Regions from separate parts of the Streptomyces sp. NPDC027962 genome, predicted to be linked through region 3. Evidence: predicted binding sites of a transcription regulator. Region 3 holds the regulator's gene; each other region holds the start of a gene.
The links. Region 3 encodes HrcA, which represses chaperone genes, less so after heat shock. Its sites were predicted from a motif close to TTNGCACTCNGNNNNNCNGAGTGCNAA; they were not measured.

Region 1: a site for HrcA is predicted at 3,382-3,408, ahead of groL (chaperonin GroEL). Genes of this name have one in related genera too.
Region 2: a site for HrcA is predicted at 6,274-6,300, ahead of groES (co-chaperone GroES). Genes of this name have one in related genera too.

Annotation. Positions count from the first base shown of each region.
Region 1 is NZ_JBVHTA010000003.1:293,241-301,076, reverse strand. Features, by position in the region: gene ACZ4SA_RS04725 (glucosyl-3-phosphoglycerate synthase) at 1-653, opposite strand, end outside; SAM riboswitch class I at 815-942, shown strand; gene thrC (threonine synthase) at 960-2,255, shown strand; gene ACZ4SA_RS04715 (MoaD/ThiS family protein) at 2,294-2,569, shown strand; gene ACZ4SA_RS04710 (cold-shock protein) at 3,017-3,220, shown strand; gene groL (chaperonin GroEL) at 3,537-5,159, shown strand; gene ACZ4SA_RS04700 (alanine/glycine:cation symporter family protein) at 5,445-6,899, shown strand; gene ACZ4SA_RS04695 (alpha/beta hydrolase) at 7,038-7,253, shown strand; gene ACZ4SA_RS04690 (MFS transporter) at 7,238-7,836, opposite strand, start outside.
Region 2 is NZ_JBVHTA010000015.1:117,852-125,687, forward strand. Features, by position in the region: gene ACZ4SA_RS16710 (LysR family transcriptional regulator) at 1-447, opposite strand, end outside; gene ACZ4SA_RS16715 (MOSC domain-containing protein) at 529-1,227, shown strand; gene ACZ4SA_RS16720 (SDR family NAD(P)-dependent oxidoreductase) at 1,420-2,193, shown strand; gene ACZ4SA_RS16725 (hydroxyacid dehydrogenase) at 2,205-3,233, shown strand; gene ACZ4SA_RS16730 (ester cyclase) at 3,294-3,986, shown strand; gene groL (chaperonin GroEL) at 4,076-5,704, opposite strand; gene groES (co-chaperone GroES) at 5,820-6,128, opposite strand; gene ACZ4SA_RS16745 (polysaccharide deacetylase family protein) at 6,431-7,459, opposite strand; gene ACZ4SA_RS16750 (THUMP-like domain-containing protein) at 7,550-7,836, shown strand, end outside.
Region 3 is NZ_JBVHTA010000006.1:133,661-141,496, reverse strand. Features, by position in the region: gene ACZ4SA_RS08115 (MBL fold metallo-hydrolase) at 1-542, opposite strand, end outside; gene hrcA (heat-inducible transcriptional repressor HrcA) at 733-1,758, shown strand; gene dnaJ (molecular chaperone DnaJ) at 1,759-2,895, shown strand; gene ACZ4SA_RS08100 (nitronate monooxygenase) at 3,360-4,436, shown strand; gene ACZ4SA_RS08095 (16S rRNA (uracil(1498)-N(3))-methyltransferase) at 4,433-5,176, shown strand; gene ACZ4SA_RS08090 (hypothetical protein) at 5,255-5,776, shown strand; gene ACZ4SA_RS08085 (S41 family peptidase) at 5,822-7,836, shown strand, end outside.

The DNA of each region.
Region 1 (7,836 bases), on a different contig from region 3:
CGCAGCTGCTCCAGCAGCGAGCGCCGTGCCGCGTACTCGCCGCCCAGCGGCTGGACGAAGCCGGCGAGCTGCGGCCAGTGCAGATTGAGCAGCGGGCGGGCCACCAGCTCGGTCACCCGGCCGCCCTGGGCCGGTGTCCCGTCGGGGCCGGGCGCGGCACCCCCGCCCAGCGGGCGGTCGTACATCGCCTTGACGAACTGCACCTCGGGCTCGGTCAGCAGCGGACCGAGGATGCCGGAGACGAAGTCGGAGGAGAAGTCGCGCAGATCCGCGTCGACGAAGCAGACGATGTCACCGCTGGTCACCAGGAGTGACCGCCACAGTACCTCTCCCTTGCCGGCCACGGCGGGCAGTCGCGGCAGTATCGAGTCCCGGTGCACCACTCGCGCCCCGGCTGCGGCGGCCACCTCGGAGGTGCGGTCGCTCGAGGCCGAGTCGATCACCACCAGATCATCGACGAGCGGGACGGCCTCCATCAGCTCCCGGCGGATGATCGCGACGATGTCCCCGACCGTCTCTTCCTCGTTCAGCGCGGGAAGCACGACACTGACCGTCGACCCCTGCCCGACCTTGGCGGACATCAGCCGGTCGAGCGAGCGATCGGATGCGGACCAGGAGCGCCGGCTCAACCAGCGCGCCACCTCATCGAGCACGTCGCGTCTCCCTTGGCAGCAGGTCGTGTGATCCATCTCGCGGGTCGGACGACTATCTCAACCGTCCGGGGCTTCGGTTACAGTCTTGAGCAACGCGAACGACCCCCGCATCTCGGGGGTCCGAGCACACAAATGCCCGGACCGCACGTCCGGTGCCATACCGCTCATCCAGAGGGGCAGAGGGAACGGCCCGTTGAAGCCCCGGCAACCCTCCCGCCGACCGCGAGGTCACGGTGGGGAAGGTGCCAATTCCGTCTTGTGGCGAAGTGCGTCACGAGGAAGATGAGGAGAAAGGGCCTCGACATCATGGCTGCGCAGACTGTCGCCAGCACCCCCGCCACCACGCCGGTGGATCTCGGACCCGCCGCCGCACTCTCGTGCCGCGAATGCGGACAGCGCTTCGAACTCGGCCCCATCTTCGCCTGCGCCGAGTGTTTCGGGCCGCTCGAAGTCGCCTACGACCTGCCGAGCGGCGACGTCGAGAAGCTCCGCGCCCAGATCGAGGCGGGCCCCGCCAACATCTGGCGCTACGCCCCCCTGCTGCCCGTCCCCGCCGACGTGGCCGACAAGCCGAACCTGAACCCGGGCTGGACCAAGCTCGTCAAGGCCGACAACCTCGCCCGCGAACTGGGCGTCACCGGCGGACTGTTCATCAAGGACGACTCCGGCAACCCGACGCACTCCTTCAAGGACCGCGTCGTCGCCCAGGCCATCGAGGCCGCTCGCGCCTTCGGCTTCACCACCCTGTCCTGCTCATCCACCGGCAATCTCGCCGGTGCGGTCGGCGCCGCCGCCGCGCGGGCCGGCTTCCGCTCCTGCGTGTTCATCCCGCACGACCTCGAGCAGGGCAAGGTCGTCATGGCCGCGGTGTACGGCGGCGAGCTCGTCGGCATCGAGGGCAACTACGACGACGTGAACCGCTTCTGCTCGGAGCTCATCGGCGACCCGCTGGGCGAGGGCTGGGGCTTCGTCAACGTCAATCTGCGCCCGTACTACGCGGAGGGCTCCAAGACCCTCGCGTACGAGATCTGCGAGCAGCTCGGGTGGCGGCTGCCCGACCAGCTCGTCGTCCCGATCGCGTCCGGCTCCCAGCTGACGAAGATCGACAAGGGCCTGCAGGAGCTCATCAGGCTCGGACTCGTCGAGGACAAGCCGTACAAGATCTTCGGCGCCCAGGCCGAGGGCTGCTCGCCGGTGTCCACGGCCTTCAAGGCCGGGCACGACGTCGTACGCCCGCAGAAGCCGAACACCATCGCCAAGTCGCTCGCCATCGGCAACCCGGCCGACGGACCGTACGTGCTGGACATCGCGCGCCGCACGGGCGGCGCGGTCGAGGACGTCGACGACGAGCAGGTCGTCGACGCGATCAAGCTGCTGGCCCGCACCGAGGGCATTTTCGCCGAGACGGCGGGTGGCGTGACCGTGGGTGTGACGAAGAAGCTGATCGAGGCGGGCGTGCTCGACCCGGCGCTCACCACCGTCGTCCTCAACACCGGTGACGGCCTCAAGACCCTCGACGCGGTCGCGGAGACCTCGCAGGCGACCGCCGTCATCCGCCCGAGCCTGGACGCGTTCCGCGACGCGGGCCTGGCCGCCCACTGAATCCGCAACCCGCCGTACTCCGCCGAGAGGTGACGAACATGAGCGTCAACGTCCGCATCCCCACCATTCTCCGTACGTACACGGGCGGCCAGGCCGAGGTCCCGGCGGAGGGCGCGACCCTCGCCGAGGTCATCGCGGACCTGGAGAAGAACCACACCGGCATCGCTGCCCGCGTGCTGGACGACCAGGGCAAGCTGCGCCGCTTCGTCAACGTCTACGTGAACGACGACGACGTCCGTTTCGAGCAGGGTCTGGAGACGGCCACGCCGGACGGCGCGGGCGTGTCGATCATTCCGGCGGTCGCCGGCGGCTGATGAAGGCGGCTGACGAAAACGTGGTCGGACGACCGAGTCAACCCCAGAGATTTACCCGCAGTTACTGAAATTGCCCCCTCCGCGAGAGAAGCGGAGGGGGCAATTCTGCATGGTTGAGCGCGATAGGGTCTGGGAAGCCCCCTCCGCCGGCCGCTCGAGAATGCCTTCAAGTTCCGCAAGAATGCAGCCAAAGTGTGCGATCGAATTGCCTCTTAGGCGTCGTTTGCCGGGCCCGACTTGCCCCTGAATTACATGAATTCACATGAATCAGCCGATCGGTCCTGCCCAGATTTCTCGTCCGATTGACCTGTTGCAGAGGGCAGTTGGGCGGATACATTCAGCCGCGGTCGACGCGTTCCGGCGCACACCCCTCCTGCTGGGGTGGAGGTCTGACCCAGGTCCGCGAAGTGCGGTCCTGCGCAAGGGCCAGTAATAGGGGAGTTAGGCATGGCTCAGGGCACCGTCAAGTGGTTCAACGCGGAGAAGGGGTACGGCTTCATCGCGGTCGACGGTGGTGCGGATGTTTTCGTCCACTACAGTGCGATCCAGATGGACGGGTACCGCACCCTTGAAGAGGGTCAGCGGGTCGAATTCGAGATCTCGCAGGGCCAGAAGGGTCCGCAGGCGGACATGGTCAAGCTCGCCGTCTGATCTGTTCCAGGCGCGATCGGCCACCGACGCACTCACGCACGAGGGGCCCGCATCCCGGTCAACGGGAGGCGGGCCCCTCGTCCGTGTGCGCGCAACGCCCGGGCGCGTCCGCATCCTCGAGGTCGCTTGCACTCTCGGGGGTCGAGTGCTAATCATTGGCGTTAGCACTCTCCCAGTGAGAGTGACAGAACTTGGATCGGGTCGGTGAGGTCCGCACGCCTGGTGGGGCAAGGAACCACAGGGCAGGCAGGCCGTCCGTCGCGGGCGCCGAATGCGATCCGAAGCAATCCACCCCAGTCCGGGAGGACCACTTCACATGGCCAAGATCATCGCGTTCGACGAGGAGGCACGGCGCGGTCTCGAGCGCGGGATGAACCAGCTCGCCGACGCCGTCAAGGTCACCCTTGGCCCCAAGGGCCGGAACGTCGTCCTCGAGAAGAAGTGGGGCGCCCCCACGATCACCAACGATGGTGTTTCCATCGCCAAGGAGATCGAGCTCGAGGACCCGTACGAGAAGATCGGCGCCGAGCTGGTCAAGGAAGTCGCCAAGAAGACGGACGACGTCGCCGGTGACGGTACGACCACCGCGACCGTCCTCGCCCAGGCGCTCGTCCGCGAGGGCCTGCGCAACGTGGCCGCCGGCGCCAACCCGATGGCCCTGAAGCGCGGCATCGAGAAGGCCGTCGAGGCCGTCTCCGGTGCCCTGCTCGAGCAGGCCAAGGACGTGGAGACCAAGGAGCAGATCGCCTCCACCGCCTCCATCTCCGCCGCCGACACCCAGATCGGCGAGCTCATCGCCGAGGCCATGGACAAGGTCGGCAAGGAAGGCGTCATCACCGTCGAGGAGTCCCAGACCTTCGGTCTGGAGCTGGAGCTCACCGAGGGTATGCGCTTCGACAAGGGCTACATCTCGGCGTACTTCGCCACCGACATGGAGCGTATGGAGGCGTCCCTGGACGACCCGTACATCCTGATCGTCAACTCCAAGGTCGGCAACGTGAAGGACCTCCTTCCGCTGCTGGAGAAGGTCATGCAGTCCGGCAAGCCGCTGCTGATCATCGCCGAGGACGTCGAGGGCGAGGCCCTGTCCACGCTCGTCGTGAACAAGATCCGCGGCACCTTCAAGTCCGTCGCCGTCAAGGCCCCGGGCTTCGGCGACCGCCGCAAGGCCATGCTCAACGACATCGCCATCCTCACGGGCGGCACGGTCATCTCCGAGGAGGTCGGCCTCAAGCTCGAGAACGCCGGCGTGGACCTGCTGGGCCGCGCCCGCAAGGTCGTCATCACCAAGGACGAGACCACGATCGTCGACGGTGCCGGTGACAGCGAGCAGGTCGCCGGTCGCGTCAACCAGATCCGCGCCGAGATCGAGAACAGCGACTCGGACTACGACCGCGAGAAGCTCCAGGAGCGCCTCGCGAAGCTGGCCGGCGGCGTGGCCGTCATCAAGGCCGGCGCCGCGACCGAGGTCGAACTCAAGGAGCGCAAGCACCGCATCGAGGACGCCGTTCGCAACGCGAAGGCGGCCGTCGAGGAGGGCATCGTCGCCGGTGGTGGCGTGGCCCTGCTCCAGGCCTCCTCGGTCTTCGAGAAGCTCGATCTCTCGGGTGACGAGGCGACCGGCGCCAACGCCGTGAAGCTCGCGCTCGAGGCCCCGCTCAAGCAGATCGCCGTCAACGGTGGTCTCGAGGGTGGCGTCATCGTCGAGAAGGTGCGCAACCTGCCCGTCGGCCACGGCCTCAACGCCGCGACCGGCGAGTACGTCGACATGATCGCCGAAGGCATCATCGACCCCGCGAAGGTGACCCGCTCTGCCCTGCAGAACGCGGCCTCCATCGCGGCGCTGTTCCTCACCACCGAGGCCGTCATCGCCGACAAGCCGGAGAAGGCCGCCGCGCCTGCCGGTGGCGGCATGCCGGGCGGTGACATGGACTTCTGATCGACCGACAGGTTGATCAACCGTCCTTGACCGAGGGCGGCACCCCACTCCCAGGGGGTGCCGCCCTCGGGCGTCGCTCCGTGCGCTTCGTGCGGGAGAAACCGGCACATAATGTGAGATGCCGCACGGCCGAGATGTCTTTTCAGGGGGGCGGGGCCCTGGTTAGCTTCCGAAAGCTTTGAACGGAAGAAGTGCTTCCGCGGCCGAGGCCCTCAGCAGTACGCGACCCGTACGCAGCGGCCCGAGCCGAGCCCCGACTCACAAAGACCCGGGACGCACCACATCATGAGCACGCTCAACACCTGGATCGTCGACATCAACGATGTCTTCTGGACCTACCTGCTGATCCCGCTGGTGGCCGTGGCCGGCCTCTGGTTCACCTTCCGCTCCAGGGCGGTCCAGCTGCGGATGCTCCCGGACATGTTCCGGGTCTTCAAGGACAAGTCGGGGGACGGCGTCTCCCCCTTCGGCGCGTTCACCATCTCGGCCGCCGCCCGGATCGGCACCGGCAACATCGCCGGTGTGGCCACCGCCATCACCATGGGCGGACCCGGCGCGGTCTTCTGGATGTGGATGATGGCCCTCATCGGCGGCGCCTCCGCGTTCGTCGAGTCCACCCTCGCCCAGCTGTACAAGGCGCGCGGCAAGGAGCCCGGCACCTACCGCGGCGGCCCGGCGTACTACATGGAGCGCGCTCTCGGAAAGCGCTGGCTCGGTGTGCTGTTCGCCGTGCTCATCACCCTGACCTTCGGATTCGTCCTCACCGCGGTGCAGTCCAACACCATCACGGTGGCCGTCGACGGTTCCATGGGCGGCACGGACTCCGGCTGGTTCGCCCCGGTGCTCGGTATCGTGCTGGCCGTGCTGCTCGCGCTGGCCGTGTTCTTCGGCGTGAAGCGCCTCGCCGCGGTCACCAAGGTGCTCATCCCGGTGATGGCGGGTGTCTATCTGCTGCTCGGCCTCGTGGTCGTCCTCTTCAACATCACCGCGATCCCCGGCATGGTCGCCGACATCGTCGGCGGCGCGTTCGGCTTCCGCGAGGTCGCGGGCGGCGCGGTCGGCACGGCGATCCTTCAGGGCGTTCGCCGCGGCATGTTCTCCAACGAGGCCGGCATGGGCTCGGCCCCCAACGCCGCCGCCTCCGCGGAGACCAGTCACCCGGTCAAGCAGGGCCTGGTGCAGACCCTCGGCGTCTACTTCGACACGCTGGTCGTCTGCAGCATGACCGCGTTCATCATCCTCAGCGCCAACCCGACCCTCGGCGAGCGCGGCGGCGCGGACGTCACCCAGACCGCGCTCAACGTGGCCCTCGGCGACTGGGCGGGGCACATCCTCACGCTGGTGGTCTTCATGGTCGCCTTCAGCTCCATGATCGGTAACTACTACTACGGCGAGTCCAACATCCGCTTCATCACCGGCAGCTCGTCCGCCATGACCGGCTACCGGGCGGCCGTCCTGGCCTGCGCCGTACTCGGAGCGATGGGTTCGGTGAGCGTCGTGTGGAGCCTCGCGGACATCACGATGGGCGCGATGGTCCTGGTCAACCTGATCGCGATCCTGCCGCTGTCGGTGATCGCCTTCCGGCTGATGGACGACTACACGGCCCAGCGCCGCGCCGGCCTGGACCCCGTCTTCACCCGGGACCGCGTGCCCGGTCTGAAGGGCGTGGAGTGCTGGGAGCCGGCCGGCACGGACGCCGACGGCGAGCAGCAGCTCACCACGGCGCACGGCGGGCGGTGACACGGACCTCTGATCCTTTCAGGATCGGGACCTGTCCGCAGGACCGAGGGCGGTACCCCGTTCACTGGGGTGCCGCCCTCGGGCGTTCCCGAGCTCCGGACCGGGGCGGCTCGGGGCGGACACCGGCACCACACCGTCGTGGACGACTGCCCGGTGGCCGGCGACCGTGCCGTGGCGCCGGCCGACCTGGCCGGCGCCGGGATCGACCCGGCTCATCCGGAGCGCCGTCCCCGCGGACAGCGCTCCGGCGACGGCGCCTACCGCGCCCACGACAACGACTGTGGCGACGCGACCGTCACCCGCTTCCTGCTGACCGGCGAACGCCCGGAGCGCGACCGCTACTGCGCCTCCTGACCGGCCGGCGCGGTCGCCGGACGCCGTGAGCGGCCCAGGGCGGCCGCCACCAGCAGGTACGGCAGGCCCAGCAGGGCGAAGACGGCACCGTGCGAGGCGTGCGGGGACAGGGCCGCGTACGCGCCGTAGGCCAGCAGGGAGGCGATGTTGGTGCCCAGGCCGGTCAGCGAGGTGACGGTGGCCCTGCTCGGGCCGGTGATCGCCGACTGGAGGCGTACGTCGGCCAGCACGTCCGCGAGCTGAAAGACGCCGAACGCGACGCCGAGCAGCGCGAATCCGGCGGGCGTGCCGGACAGTGAGCCCAGGGCGAGCGCGATGGTGGCCACCGCGACCAGCGTGCCGACCGTACGGTCGGTGAGTCGTTCGCCCGGCCCCACCAGCAGCGAGCCGAGCGTCACGCCCACCCACACCACCAGCACGAGCAGGGGGACGGTCCCGGTCGCGACGCCCGTGGAAGCGGCGAGAAGTGGCACGTACTCGTCCAGCACCCCCCAGATCGACGTGATCACGACGGCGAGGGTCATCGTCCGCCGGACGGTTCGACTGCTGCGCACCTCGGTGATGCCGGAGCGCAACGTCGCGA
Region 2 (7,836 bases), on a different contig from region 3:
GCGGAACGCGAGCGCCACGTCGCAGTCGCCCTCACGCAGCATCTCGACCGAGCGCGGCGGCTCGGCGTCGACCAGGGAGACGCGGGTGCCCGGATGTGCGGCACGCAGCGCCGCGAGGGCGGTCGGCACCAGCGTGGAACTGCCGCTGGGGAAGGACACGAGGCGGACCCGCCCGGCCCTCAGCCCCGCGATGGCCGCGACCTCCTCCTCGGCCGCCGTCAGCCCGGCGAGGATGCCGGACGCGTGCCGTACGAGCGCCTCGCCGGCCTGGGTCAGGCGCATTTCCCGGCCGGTACGGATGAGGAGCGGCGTGCCCGCGGAGCTCTCGAGCGCCTTCATCTGCTGGCTGACGGCCGGCTGGGTGCAGCCCAGTTCGCGGGCGGCCGCGGAGAACGAGCCGGTGGCGGCGACGGCACGCAGGACGCGGAGGTGGCGGGCTTCGATCACAGCGCCCAGCATAAGGGACTCTTGGGGGCGGCGGCGATTATCGAGTGGTCTCTTTGAGGTGCCTCGGTTAGCGTTCCGGGCATGAAGCTTCTGACCGTGAACGTGGGGCGGCCCACAGCCGTCGCGTACACCGATGCGCAGAGCGGCACGACCGGGATCGACAAGCGTCCGGTCGACGGGCCCGTCCGGGTGACCGACCCCGGCCCCAAGGGCGAGGGCGGAAGCGGACTGTCCGGTGACGCGGTCTGCGACCTGCGCCACCACGGCGGGACGGACCAGGCCGTGTACGCCTTCGCACGTGAGGATCTCGACGCCTGGGAGCGGGAGTTGGGCCGCCCGCTCACCAACGGCACGTTCGGGGAGAACCTCACGACGAGCGGAATCGACGTCACCGGCGCGAAGGTCGGTGAGCGCTGGCGTGTGGGCGACTCGCTGGTGCTCGAGGTGACCTGCGGCCGTATTCCGTGCCGGGTGTTCGCGGGCCGGCTCGGCGAGAAGGGCTGGGTGAAACGCTTCACGCAGAACGGTGCCTGCGGCGCGTATCTGCGGGTGATCGAACCGGGCGAGATCCGTGCGGGCGACCCCGTGGAGATCGTGCACCGGCCGGACCACGACGTGACGGTGGCGATGGCGTTCCGGGCCGAGACCACCGAGCGCGTGCTGCTGCCCCAGGTGCTCGCCGCCGGCGAGGCGCTCCACGCCGAACTGCTGAAGAACGCTCGCGAGTATGTCGCCAAGTGCGGGCCTGCCGAGCCGGGGGCGGTCGCCGGGACGGCATGAGGGAAGCCACCTGGTCGCCGGGGCGCTCCCGCCCCACTCGGACGCCGAAGTGTCCACGGCCGGCGCCGGATTCACCCGGGAACTGCCGTTCCGCCACTCGCCCAATCGATCAGGTCCGGCGACGGCACCCGTGGCTTGCAGGCGGGGACGGTGCGTATGCCGCCCTCACCCGCGGGGCATTAACGTGCGCCTATGACGACTGCACTGATCACGGGAGCGACCGCGGGCATCGGCGCCGCCTTCGCGCGGCGACTGGCGGCCGAAGGCCACAACCTCGCGCTGGTGGCCCGCGACACCAAGCGGCTGCAGGAACAGGCCACCGAACTGCACGACCGACACGGCATCGAGGCGGAGGTGCTGACCGCGGATCTGTCCGAGGAGGACGGGCTCACTGCGGTCGAGACACGGCTCGCGGACCGCACGCACCCCGTCGACCTGCTGATCAACAACGCTGGTTTCGGGAACAAGGGACGCTTCCTGGAAGTCTCCATGGCCGACGAGCTGACGATGCTGAAGGTGCACTGCGAGGCGGTGCTGCGGCTGACGTCGGCGGCGGCGGAGTCGATGCGCGAGCGCGGCCGGGGCGGCGTGGTGAACGTGGCATCGGTCGCCGCGTTCATGCCACGTGGCACCTACGGGGCGTCGAAGGCCTGGGTCGTGCAGTTCACCCAGGGCGCTGCCCGTGACCTGGCAGGCTCGGGCGTACGCCTGATGGCGCTGTGCCCCGGTTTCGTTCGGACCGAGTTCCACCAGCGGGCCGGGATGGGCACGGACAACATTCCGGGCTGGATGTGGCTGGACGCCGACAAGCTGGTGGCGTCGGCGCTGGCGGACCTGGCCAAGGGGAAGTCCTTGTCCATCCCCGACCCGCGGTACAAGGCGCTGATGGGGATGGTGAAGCTGGCGCCGCGCGGCCTGCTCGGGGGCGTCAGCTCGCGAGCAGGCCGTAAGTACGGTCCGCAGTAGAGGGGGTCCCGATGGACCAGGCCACTGACCGTCGCCCCTCGCTGCTGCTCGCGATGGGGCCCGGCGTCGCCGACCGGCTCCTCGCCGACCGCCACCGCGCGCGTCTCGCCGCGCTCTTCCGCACGGACCCGCAACTGGTCGCCCACGACCTGGCCGCCCCGGCGGCGGACGTGGCGGCCGCGCTCGCCGAGGCCGACGTCCTGCTGACCTGCTGGGGCGCTCCGGAGCTCACCGCGGAGGTCCTGGCGTCCGCGCCGCGGCTGCGCGCCGTGGTCCACGCCGCCGGATCCGTCAAGCACCACATCACGCGGGCCTGCTGGGACCGCGGCATCACCGTGACCTCGGTGGCGGCCGCCAACGCCATGCCCGTCGCGGAGTTCACCCTCGCCGCCGTGCTCTTCGCGGGCAAACGCGTGCTGCCCACGGCCCGGCGGTACGCCCAGCTGCGCGCGGAACACGACTGGCACACGGAGTTCGACGGCACGGGCAACTACCACCGTACGGTCGGGGTGATCGGCGCCTCCCGCATCGGGCGTCGCGTGATCGAGCTGCTGCGGCCGTTCGACCTGCGCGTCGTGCTGTACGACCCGTACGTGGACGACGCCGAGGCGGCCGCGATGGGCGTCGAACGCACCGGTCTGGAGGACCTCTGCGCCCGCGCCGACATCGTCACCGTGCACGCTCCGCAGGTGCCGGCCACCCGCCACATGATCGGCGCCCGGCAGCTGGCCCTGATGGCCGACGGCACGACCCTGATCAACACCTCCCGGGGCTCGCTCGTCGACGAGGACGCCCTGCTCCCGGAGCTGGTCGCCGGGCGCCTGGACGCCGTACTGGACGTCACGGAGCCCGAAGTGCCGTCCGCCGGATCGCCGCTGTACCACCTGCCGAACGTGCTGCTCACCCCCCACATCGCCGGTTCGCTCGGTGGCGAGCTGCACCGGTTGGCCGACCGGGCGCTGGACGAGCTGGAGCGGTTCGCGGCCGGTCTGCCTTTCGCCGATCCGGTGCGGCCGGCGGACCTGGAGACCTCGGCCTGACCGAACAAATGCCGCATCTTTCACTAAAATGGTGGCATCCCGTCGCCCCTGGGAGGCGCCATGAAATTCGTACAGATCATCGACTACAAGACCGCTGACTTCGACGGCATGAACGCCGTCATGGACAAGTGGGTCGAGCAGACCAAGGGCAAGCGGACCACCGGTCACGCAGTAACGGGCAGGGACCGTTCCGCGAGCAACCACTACGTGGACATCGTGGAGTTCGACTCGTACGAGGATGCGATGAAGAACTCCCATCTCCCGGAGACCGACAGGATGTTCCAGGAGATGGTGTCCCTCTGCGACGGCATGCCCTCCTTCACCGACCTGGACGTGGTCCGTGAGGAGCAGATGAACGCGGCGACCGCACGGCGTTTCTTCCACGAGATAGCCGTCGGAGGGAATCTGGACGCCATCGACGAGGTGTTCGCCGCCGACTACATCGACCACGACATCGCCAACGAGCAGGAGAGCGAAACCGGCAAGGACGTCATCCGCCGCGACGTCGCCAACTGGCGCAGCGCCTTCGACTTCACCTTCGAGCTCGACCGCCAGGTGGCTGAGGGCGACGACGTGGTGCTGCTGTGGACCTGGAACGGCAAGCACAAGGGCGAGTTCCAGGGCATTCCGGCCACCGGCGAGCAGTGCGTCATGACCGGGACCACCGTCTTCCGCTTCGACAACGGGAAGATCAAGGAAGGCTGGTGGCACATGGATCTGATGCGCCTGATGCGTCAGCTCGGCGCGATGTGACCGCCCCGGTCCGCCGGTACCGGCGGACACGGGAAAGCCCCCGCCCCCGCGCAGAAGGCGGGAACGGGGGCCTTTCGTGACGCGATGCGTCAGTGGCTGTGGCCGTGACCGTGGCCGTGGCCCGCGTCGCCCTCTTCCTCGGCCGGCTTCTCGACGACCAGGGTCTCGGTCGTGAGCAGCAGGGAGGCGATGGACGCGGCGTTCTCCAGAGCGGAGCGCGTCACCTTGACCGGGTCGATGACGCCGGCCTTGACCAGGTCGCCGTACTCACCGGTCGCGGCGTTGAAGCCGCTGCCCGCCTCGAGCTCGGCCACCTTGGCGGTGATGACATAGCCCTCGAGCCCGGCGTTCTCCGCGATCCAGCGCAGCGGCTCGACGGCGGCGCGGCGGACGACGGCGACACCGGTGGCCTCGTCGCCCTCCTTGCCCAGGTTGCCCTCGAGCACCTTCACGGCGTGGACGAGCGCGGAGCCACCACCGGAGACGATGCCCTCCTCGACCGCGGCGCGGGTCGCGGAGATGGCGTCCTCCAGACGGTGCTTCTTCTCCTTCAGCTCCACCTCGGTGGCGGCGCCGACCTTGATGACGCACACGCCGCCGGCCAGCTTCGCGAGGCGCTCCTGGAGCTTCTCGCGGTCCCAGTCGGAGTCGGTGGACTCGATCTCGGCCTTGATCTGGTTGACGCGGCCGGCCACGTCCTCGGAGTTGCCGCCACCGTCGACGATGGTGGTGTCGTCCTTGGTGATGGTCACGCGACGGGCGGTGCCCAGCACGTCCAGACCGGCCTGGTCGAGCTTGAGACCGACCTCCTCGGCGATGACGGTGGCACCGGTGAGGGTGGCCATGTCGCCGAGCATCGCCTTGCGGCGGTCGCCGAAGCCGGGGGCCTTGACGGCCACCGCGTTGAAGGTGCCGCGGATCTTGTTCACGACCAGGGTGGAGAGGGCCTCGCCCTCGACGTCCTCGGCGATGATCAGCAGCGGCTTGGAGCCACCCGCCTGGATGACCTTCTCCAGCAGCGGCAGCATGTCCTGGATGGACGCGATCTTGCCCTGGTGGATCAGGATGTACGGGTCGTCGAGGACGGCCTCCATACGCTCCTGGTCGGTCACCATGTACGGGGACAGGTAGCCCTTGTCGAAGGCCATGCCCTCGGTGAAGTCGAGCTCCAGACCGAAGGTGTTGGACTCCTCGACGGTGATGACACCGTCCTTGCCGACCTTGTCCATCGCCTCGGCGATGAGCTCGCCGACCTGCTGGTCCTGCGCGGAGAGCGCGGCCACGGCGGCGATGTCGGCCTTGTCCTCGATCGGACGGGCGGTCGCGAGGAGCTCGTCGGAGACGGCCTTGACCGCGGCGTCGATGCCCTTCTTCAGGGCGGCCGGGGAGGCGCCGGCGGCGACGTTGCGCAGACCCTCGCGGACCAGGGCCTGGGCCAGCACGGTGGCGGTGGTCGTACCGTCACCCGCGATGTCGTTGGTCTTGGTCGCCACCTCCTTCACCAGCTGGGCGCCCAGGTTCTCGTACGGGTCCTCGACCTCGACCTCGCGGGCGATGGTGACACCGTCGTTGGTGATGGTGGGAGCGCCGAACTTCTTGTCGATGACGACGTTGCGGCCGCGGGGGCCGATCGTCACCTTGACCGTGTCGGCAAGCTTGTTGACGCCGCGCTCGAGGGCGCGACGGGCGTCCTCGTCGAACTTCAGGATCTTCGCCATGGGAGCGGTTCAGCCCTCTCGGAAAGTCGTGTTCAAAGAACCGCGCCCCTCGCCGCCCGGCAATCCGCGGGGTGACCAGGGGCGCAGCTCAAAGCAATGCAGGTGAAGCCGGTGCTTACTTCTCGACGATCGCGAGCACGTCGCGGGCCGAGAGGACGAGGTACTCCTCGCCGCTGTACTTCACTTCGGTGCCGCCGTACTTGCTGTACAGCACGATGTCGCCGGTCTTCACGTCGAGCGGCAGGCGCTCGCCGTTCTCGAAGCGGCCCGGGCCCACTGCCAGGACGACGCCCTCCTGGGGCTTCTCCTTCGCAGTGTCCGGAATGACCAGGCCAGAGGCCGTGGTCTGCTCGGCGTCGAGCGGCTGGACCACGATGCGGTCCTCGAGCGGCTTGATGGCAACCTTGGAGCTGGCGGTCGTCACGATCCGACCTCCCCCTTCGGAGATCACGGGGTTAACTGATCTGAGGTGGCGACCAGGTCGATCCGTCGTCGCGGGTGCCGGACCTGCCCGTCGCTGTGTTGGCACTCTCACTGGGGGAGTGCCAGAGCTGAGACTATGACTGCGATTAGCACTCGGTCAAGCGGAGTGCCAATGTGGCGGCGTCCGAGTCGACGGATCCCGACACGGAGAACGCCGGGACGGCACTCGCGGTTCCGCGCGCCGGACCACTTTCGGACCCTGCTTCGCGCACTTCGCGCCACTACGTGCCGCCCGGACCACGCTCAGACGTAGTCCTCGAGCTTGGCCACGGCGTAGCCCTTCTTCGTCACCATGTCCACGACCCGCCGGATCATGTCCGGCATGCTGCCCTTCCACTCGTTCTTGCCGCGGAAGTGAGTGAGGATGATGTCGCCGGGATGCAGGTCCCTGTCCCACTCGCGCCACTCCATGTGATCGGGGAAGGCTTCGGCCGCCCACAGCGGCACGGCCTCGATCCCGCATTTCTTGGCGACGCGCAGCGTGTTCCTGTTGTAGTTCCCGTACGGTGGCCGCATCAGCCGGGGCCGCTTCCCGTACCGCTTCTCCAGCTTGTCCTGCTGGCCACAGATCTCACGCTTTTGCTCGGAGTACGAAAGACCGGGCAGGTAACGGTGGCTGAGCGTGTGGTTGTGCAGCGCCACCCCTCGGTCCTGCATCTTCTCGAAGTAGCCGTAGTCGTCGTCGATGACGTAGTCGGTGAGGAAGGCGCTGTACGGGATCTGCAGGTCGGACATCATCCGCAGCAGCTCGGGGTCCTTCTCCGCACCGTCGTCGATCGTCAGGAAGACGACCTTCTCCTTCGTCGGCACGGTGGTGAAGACGGGCGGCAGATCGTCCCCTCCCTTCACCTCGAACCCCTTACGAGTGGTGATCTCCGGCTTTTCGGAGGGCGGCGGGGGTGCGGCGAGCGGGGTCCGCTCGAGTCCCCACTTCTTCGCGGCGGCGGCGCGGGCCTTCTGGGCGCGCTTGACCTTCTCCGAGTGCGCGGAGCGCGCGTCCGCGGCACCACCTTCCTTCGCGCTCTTCTTCCCGCCCCCCTCGGCACCCTCTTTCTCGCCTTGCTTTCCACCCTGCTTCTGCGCCTGGGGGCCCCGTGCGGCCTCCTGCCCGGCCGGAGACTTGGCCTGTGACGAGGACGGCGACTTGGCCGGAGCGGCAACGTGCGCCCCCTCGGTGGCGCAGCCCGAACCGACCGCCGCGACGATGAGCGCGGCCAGGGCCGCGCGGGCCCGATAAGCCCTCAGTTTTCCTGTTTGTCTTACTAGCTGCATGCCGCCGCATCCTGTCAGCGCCCGGCCCGCTCACCGGCCCGACACCGCCACCGTGAGCGCACCATCCCCCAGCTGGCCCACAATGGCCCGGTGAACGACCTCGATCCGCTCGCCGCCTTTTCCGCACTGCGCACCGAGGAGGGCGGAGCGCTGCTGGCCTCGCTGGCCTCCTACGACCCGGCCCAGGAACTTGCCGTGGCCACGCGACTGCGCCGCGAGCACCCGGCGGAACTGGTCTCCGCCGCCCTCGGGCAGGCACGCCTGCGCCAGCGGGCGGTGGCGAAGTTCGGCGAGGAGGACGCCCGCCGGATGTTCTTCACCCCGAACGGCGTCGAACAGTCCACCCGCCGCTCGGTCGCCGCCCACCGGGCCGACCG
Region 3 (7,836 bases):
CAGAAGACCACCTCCGGCTTGCCCGGCACCAGCAGCGCCAGGTCGTGGCCGGAGTGGCCGGGGCCGACGTTGGCCAGTAGTACCTGGCGTCCCCCCAGCTCCAGCGTCCACTCGCCGCACACGCTGTGCTGCGGGGGCACCAGCAGGTCGGCGGCCTCCGCCGCGTCGTCCGGTGCGACTCCGTGCCGCACCGCGTCGGCGCGGATCACGTCCCGGTCCCGCCGCAGCAGCGCGTCCATGCCCACCGCGCCGTAGACCTCAGCCCCCGCGAAGGCCGCCGTGCCCAGCACATGGTCGAAATGGGGATGGCTCAGTGCGATGTGCGTCACCCGCCGGATCCGTCGGCCCCGCAGGCCACCGAGCAGAGCCTGCACCTCGGCCCGTACCTCGGCGCCCTCGCGGACCGTGGAGCCGCTGTCGAACAGCAGCACCGCGTCCTCGCCGACGACCAGACCGACGGTCGCGTCCCAGCGGGGCATACGGCGACGGCCGACCCCGTCGGCCAGTCGTTCCCAGCCGAGGTCTTCCCAACTGACGTCCATGCGGCGACGCTATCCGCAACACGTTCGCATCGACCTTGGCGGGCCCCTGACACAGCGTGTCCGACCGCACGGTCGGCCACCCTTGCTACCCCCGTACCCGGCGGCCGTACACTGGCCGGGGGAATGCTGGCACTCGGGCGCACCGAGTGCCAAGCCACACACGAGGAACCACAGATGGAGGTGCGCACGAATGCTCAGCGAACGCAGGCTCGAGGTGCTGCGCGCCATCGTCCAGGACTATGTCGGCACCGAGGAGCCCGTCGGCTCCAAGGCGCTCACCGAGCGGCACCAGCTCGGCGTCTCCCCGGCCACCGTCCGCAACGACATGGCCGTGCTGGAGGAGGAGGGGTTCATCGCCCAGCCTCACACCAGCGCCGGCCGGATTCCCACGGACAAGGGGTACCGGCTGTTCGTCGACCGGCTGGCAGGCGTCAAGCCGCTGTCGTCGCCCGAGCGCCGCGCCATCCAGAACTTCCTGGACGGGGCGGTCGACCTCGACGACGTCGTGGGCCGTACGGTGCGGCTGCTGGCGCAGCTGACCCGGCAGGTCGCCGTCGTCCAGTACCCGTCGCTGACGCGGTCCACGGTCCGGCATGTGGAGCTCCTCTCCCTCGCGCCCGCCCGACTGATGCTCGTGCTGATCACGGACACCGGCAGGGTCGAGCAGCGCATGATCGACTGCCCCGCGCCGTTCGGCGACACCTCGCTCGCGGACCTGCGGGCCCGGCTCAACAGCCGGGTCGTGGGACGCCGCTTCGCGGATGTGCCGAAGCTGGTGCAGGACCTTCCCGAATCGTTCGATCACGAGGACCGCGGCACCGTCTCCGTGGTGCTCTCCACGCTGCTCGAGACCCTGGTCGAGGAGACCGAGGAGCGGCTCGTGATCGGCGGCACCGCCAATCTGACCCGCTTCGCGCACGACTTCCCGCTGACCATCCGGCCGGTGCTGGAGGCGCTGGAGGAGCATGTGGTGCTTCTCAAACTGCTCGGCGAGGCGAAGGAATCGGGCGGCATGGGCATGACCGTACGGATCGGTCATGAGAACGCCCACGAAGGACTCAACTCCACGTCCGTGGTCGCTGTCGGCTACGGTTCGGGCGACGAGGCAGTTGCCAAACTCGGCGTGGTCGGACCGACCCGCATGGACTACCCCGGAACGATGGGAGCGGTACGCGCAGTGGCACGTTACGTCGGACAGATCCTGGCGGAGTCGTAAGTGGCCACGGACTACTACGCCGTACTCGGCGTGCGCCGCGACGCATCGCAGGACGAGATCAAGAAGGCCTTCCGCCGCCTCGCGCGCGAACTCCACCCGGATGTGAACCCGGATCCGAAGACGCAGGAGCGCTTCAAGGAGATCAACGCCGCGTACGAGGTGCTCTCGGACCCGCAGAAGAAGCAGGTCTACGACCTCGGCGGAGACCCGCTCTCGCAGGCCGGAGGCGGCGGCGCGGGTGGCTTCGGCGCGGGTGGCTTCGGCAACTTCTCCGACATCATGGACGCGTTCTTCGGTACGGCCTCGCAGCGCGGGCCCCGCTCGCGTACGCGGCGCGGCCAGGACGCGATGATCCGTCTGGAGATCGACCTCAACGAGGCCGCCTTCGGCACGACCAAGGACATCCAGGTCGACACGGCCGTCGTCTGCACCACCTGCTCGGGTGAGGGCGCGGCGCCGGGGACCTCGGCGCAGACCTGTGACATGTGCCGCGGCCGCGGCGAGGTCTCGCAGGTGACGCGGTCGTTCCTCGGCCAGGTCATGACGTCGCGGCCGTGCCCGCAGTGCCAGGGCTTCGGCACGGTCGTGCCCACCCCGTGCCCGGAGTGCGCCGGCGACGGCCGCATCCGCTCGCGGCGGACGCTGACCGTGAAGATCCCGGCCGGTGTCGACAACGGCACGCGCATCCAGCTCGCCGGCGAGGGCGAGGTCGGCCCCGGCGGCGGCCCCGCGGGAGATCTGTACGTCGAGATCCACGAGGTCGCCCACCCCGTCTTCCAGCGGCGCGGCGACGACCTGCACTGCACGGTGACGATCCCCATGACGGCGGCGGCGCTGGGCACGAAGTGCCCGCTGGAGACGCTCGACGGCATCGAGGAGGTCGACATCCGGCCGGGCACCCAGTCGGGGCAGTCGATCCCGCTGCACGGGCGCGGCATCACGCACCTGCGCGGTGGCGGGCGCGGCGACCTGATCGTGCACGTGGAGGTCACGACGCCGACGAAGCTGGATCCGGAGCAGGAGCGGCTGCTGCGGGACCTGGCGAAGCTGCGTGGCGAGGAGCGGCCGACGGGTCAGTTCCAGCCGGGGCAGCAGGGGCTGTTCTCGCGCCTGAAGGACGCGTTCAACGGGCGCTAGTGCTGTGACCGGAAAGGTTCACCGGCTCGCGACGCCCGGCACGACACCTCGCTGCGTTGTCGCATCACCCAAGTACATCCAGTACGCGGGAGATCCTCCGCCTTGCGATGCACCGCACCGGACGCCGCGAGCTTTCCGGCAAACCTTTCCGGCCACAGCACTAGCCTGGCGGGCGCGGCCGCTGCGGACCGTTTTCCAACCGGGCTCGCCCGGACCCGTACCGCGCTGCGCGCGGTGTCCTCAACCGCCGGAGGGGCTGGATTCCACGGCCTCCCCGGCGGTCGAGGCGCGGGACGGGCGCCGGGCCGCAGGGCCCGGACGGAGCCCGGTTCCGGGACGGGGTACCTCCCAGGCCGTCAGGCCGGACGAGGCGGGCGGGGCGAGGGACGAGCCCGCCGCAGGTGCCGCGCACACCCCGGAACGGGGGATTCGGCCGCCCGGCCGGGACGTGGCACGATGCCTGCATGTCCTCCGCGCTGACCGATCTCTGCCGTCATCCGATCGTGCAGGCCCCCATGGCAGGCGGCGCTTCCTGCCCGCAGCTGGTCGCGGCCGTCTCGGAGACCGGCGGGCTCGGGTTCCTCGCCGCCGGGTACAAGACGGCGGACGGGATGTACCAGGAGGTCAAACAGGTCCGCGGGCTCACCGCCCGTCCCTTCGGCGTCAATCTGTTCATGCCGCAGCCCGGCACCGCCGACCCCGCCGCCGTCGGTGTCTACCGGGATCAGCTGGCCGGTGAGGCCACGTGGTACGAGACCCCGCTGGGTGACGCCGACTCAGGTCGGGACGACGGCTACGACGCGAAGCTCGCCATACTGCTCGACGATCCCGTCCCCGTCGTCTCGTTCACCTTCGGCTGCCCTCCGCGCAGCGTGCTCGAGTCCTTCACCAAGGCGGGCACGTTCACCGTCGTCACCGTCACCACGCCCGAGGAGGCGCAGGCCGCGCAGTGGGCCGGCGCCGACGCCGTGTGTGTGCAGGGCATCGAGGCGGGCGGGCACCAGGGCACCCACCGGGACGACCCGGCGACCGACGGAGCCGGTCTGGGGCTGCTCGCGCTCCTCGAACTGGTCAAGGAATCCGTGCAGTTGCCTGTGATCGCGGCCGGGGGTCTGATGCGCGGCAGCCAGATCGCCGCGGTCCTGGCGGCGGGCGCGAGCGCCGCGCAGCTCGGCACGGCGTTCCTGGTGTGCCCGGAGTCGGCGGCGCACGCGCTGCACAAGCGGGCCCTGACCAATCCGCTGTTCGTACGGACCGAACTGACCCGCGCGTTCTCCGGGCGGCCCGCGCGGGGGCTGGTCAACCGGTTCATGCGGGAGCACGGGCCGTATGCCCCCGCCGCGTATCCCGAGGTGCATCACATGACGAGTCCGTTGCGCAAGGCCGCGGCCAAGGCGGGCGACGCACAGGGCATGGCGCTGTGGGCAGGGCAGGGCCACCGGCTGGCCCGCGAGATGCCCGCCGCCCAGCTGGTGGGGGTGCTCGCGGCCGAAACCGACTCGGCGCGGGCCGCGTTCGCGCTCGGCGGTGGTGTGCGATGACCGCTCCTGTTTTCCTCGTCGAGTCGCTCGAAGGCGTCGCTCCGGGCGCGGCCGTCACCCTGGACGGCCCCGAGGGCCGGCACGCCGTGTCCGTACGCAGGCTCCAGCCGGGTGAGGAGATCGTCCTCACCGACGGCCGGGGCCGCGGAGCCGCAGGCGCCGTCGTCTCGACGGAGGGCAAGGACCGTCTTGTCGTCGAGGTGCGCGACTGCCGTGAGGAGCCGGATCCGACGCCGCGCATCACCGTCGTGCAGGCGCTCCCGAAGGGCGACCGCGGCGAACTCGCCGTCGAGACCATGACCGAGACCGGTGCGGACGCGGTCGTCCCGTGGTCGGCGGCCCGTTGCATCACCCAGTGGAAGGGCGAACGCGGGGCCAAGTCGCTGGCCAAGTGGCGGGCGACGGCCCGTGAGGCGGGCAAGCAGTCGCGCAGGCTCCGCTTCCCCGAGGTCGCGGAGGCGTCGACGACCAAGCAGGTGGCGGCACTTCTGGCGGCGGCCGACTTCGCGGCGGTGCTCCACGAGGAGGGCGCACAGCCGCTGGCGACGGCCGATTTGCCGGCGGAGGGTTCCATCGTGCTGGTGGTCGGACCGGAGGGCGGGGTGTCGCCGGAGGAGCTGGCCGCCTTCGCCGAGGCGGGAGCGAAACCGTACCGGCTGGGCCGCAGCGTGCTGCGCACCTCCACGGCCGGTACGGCGGCGACGGCGCTGCTGCTGGGGCGCACCGGCCGCTGGTCCTGAACACCGGGTGCCGCCCAGTGGTGTGAACTGGCGTCAACCCCTCTTCTCCCGCAGGGGAGCCGGTGGCACTCTGCCACCATGACGGCGTCAAGACGCACCCTGCCCCTGCTCGCCGCCTGCGCGGCGGCGGTCGCCGGCGTCACCGCGTGCGAGCCGGTGGCCGGCGGGCTCAACTCCGCCGCGGTCGCCATCACCACGGACCGCACGGCGACCAGCACTCTCGAGCGGCTCACCTTCGACGTGGCCTGGTTCAGCTGTACCGCGAAGGCCGATGCCTCACCCGCGCCCGCGCCCGCGGCCTCCGGCACCCCCGCCGCGCCCCGCAGCGCCACCGTCGACTGCCAGGGAGAGACCGAATCCGGCCAGGACATCACCCTCACCGGCAAGGTGACCGAGGAGCGCGCCGGTAAGTGCGTCCGCGGTGACATGACCGCCAAGGTCGACAAGAAGGTCGTCTTCCAGGCGACCATGCTCGGCGACTGCGACGCCGCCACCCCGAGCAGCGCCCCGCCCCGGCCGGAACAGCCACGGCCCGGGCAGCCTCGGCCGACCGTCACCGTCACCGTCACGGAAACGGTGACCGCCGTTCCGGCCAAGTGATCCGAAACCCTCCCGACACGGCTCCCACCTGCCTAGGGTGACGGTGTGACGCACCCTGCCTACCTCCGGTATCCGCATCTGCACGGCGAGTTGATCGCCTTCACCGCCGAGGACGACGTCTGGGTCGCGCCGCTCGACGGCGGCCGGGCATGGCGCGTGAGCGCCGACAACATGCCCGTGAACCATCCCAGGATCTCGCCCGACGGCACACACGTCGCCTGGTCCTCGTACCGCGACGGCGCCCCCGAGGTCCACCTCGCCCCCGTCGACGGCGGCCTCTCGGACCGGCTCACCCACTGGGGCAGCAACAGGACTTCGGTGCGGGGATGGACCCCCGACGGCCGGGTGCTGGCGCTCACCACCCACGGTCAGGCGTCGCTGCGCCGCACCTGGGCGCACGCGGTGCCGCTCGACGGCGGACCCTCCGAGACCCTCCCGTACGGGCCGGTCGGCGCCGTCGCGTTCGGCGGCCCGCATACGCTGCTGCTGTCGGCCACCATGGGCCGCGAGGCCGCCGCCTGGAAGCGCTACCGCGGCGGCACGGCGGGCAAGTTGTGGATCGACCGGGACGGCGAAGGGGACTTCGCACGCCTCCACGAGGACCTCGACGGGAACATCGAGTACCCGCTGTGGGTGGGCGACCGCGTCGCCTTCCTCTCCGACCACGAGGGCGTCGGTGCTCTGTACTCCTCCCTGCCCGACGGCTCGGACCTGCGCCGCCACACCGGCGTCGACGGCTTCTACGCACGCCACGCCGCCACCGACGGCACCCGCGTCGCCTACGTCGGTGCGGGCGAGCTGTGGATCGTCGATGACCTGGACGGCGCCGAGCCGCGCCGCCTCGACATCCGGCTCGGCGGGCAGCGCACCGACCTGCAGCCCCGGCCCGTGGACGCCGACCACGACTTCGGCGCGGCGGCCCCCGATCACACGGGCCGGGGCAGCGCCGTGGAGATCCGGGGCGGCATCCACTGGGTCACCCACCGCGAGGGCCCGGCGCGTTCGCTCGCCACCGAGCCCGGGGTACGGGCCAGGCTGCCGCGCACCTTCCGGGCCGACGGCGAACAGCACGTCGTCTGGGTGACCGACGCGGAGGGTGACGACGCCCTGGAGTTCGCACCCGCCACCGGCACCGCGGCCGGCGCCACCCCGCGCCGGCTCGCCGCGGGCCGGCTCGGCCGCGTACTGAGCCTGGCCGTCGCCCCCGACGGCAGCCGGGCCGCCGTCGCCTCGCACGACGGCCGGGTGCTGCTCGTCGAACGCGAGACGGGCGAAGTGCGCGAGGTCGACCGCAGCGAGCACGGCGACGCCGACGGTCTCGTCTTCTCGCCCGACTCGGCCTGGCTCGCCTGGTCGCACCCCGGCCCCAACCCGCTGCGGCAGATCAAACTCGCCAACACGGGTGATCTGACCGTCTCCGAGGCCACGCCGCTGCGTTTCGCCGACTTCCAGCCCGCCTTCACCCTCGACGGCAAGCACCTCGCGTTCCTGTCGGAGCGGGCCTTCGACCCCGTCTACGACGCGCACGTCTTCGACCTGGCCTTCGTCGGCGGCTGCCGGCCGCATCTGATCACCCTGGCCGCGGCCACGCCCTCGCCGTTCGGGCCGCAGCGGCACGGCCGGGCCTTCGACGCTGACAAGGACGGCTCCTCGGAGCAGGAGGAGGGCGCGGCGCCCGTCACCCGTATCGACCTCGACGGGCTCGCGGACCGCATAGTGCCCTTCCCCGTCGAGGCCGCCAGCTACTCGGGTCTGCGTGCTGCCAAGGACGGCCTGCTGTGGCTGCGCCACCCACTGCGCGGCGTCCTCGGCGCAGGCCGCGCCACGCCGGACGCACCGGGGCCGAAGACCACCCTGGAGCGATACGACCTGGGACAGCAGCGGGTCGAGGAACTCTCCTCCGACGCGTCCTACTTCCGCGTCACCGGCGACGGCAAGCGGGTCCTGCTGTGCACCGGCGGCAAGCTCAAGGTCGTCCCCAGCGACCGTGACGTCTCGCACGACGACAACGACAACGACGGCGGCGCGAGCGTCACCGTCGACCTGTCCCGGGTGCGCCG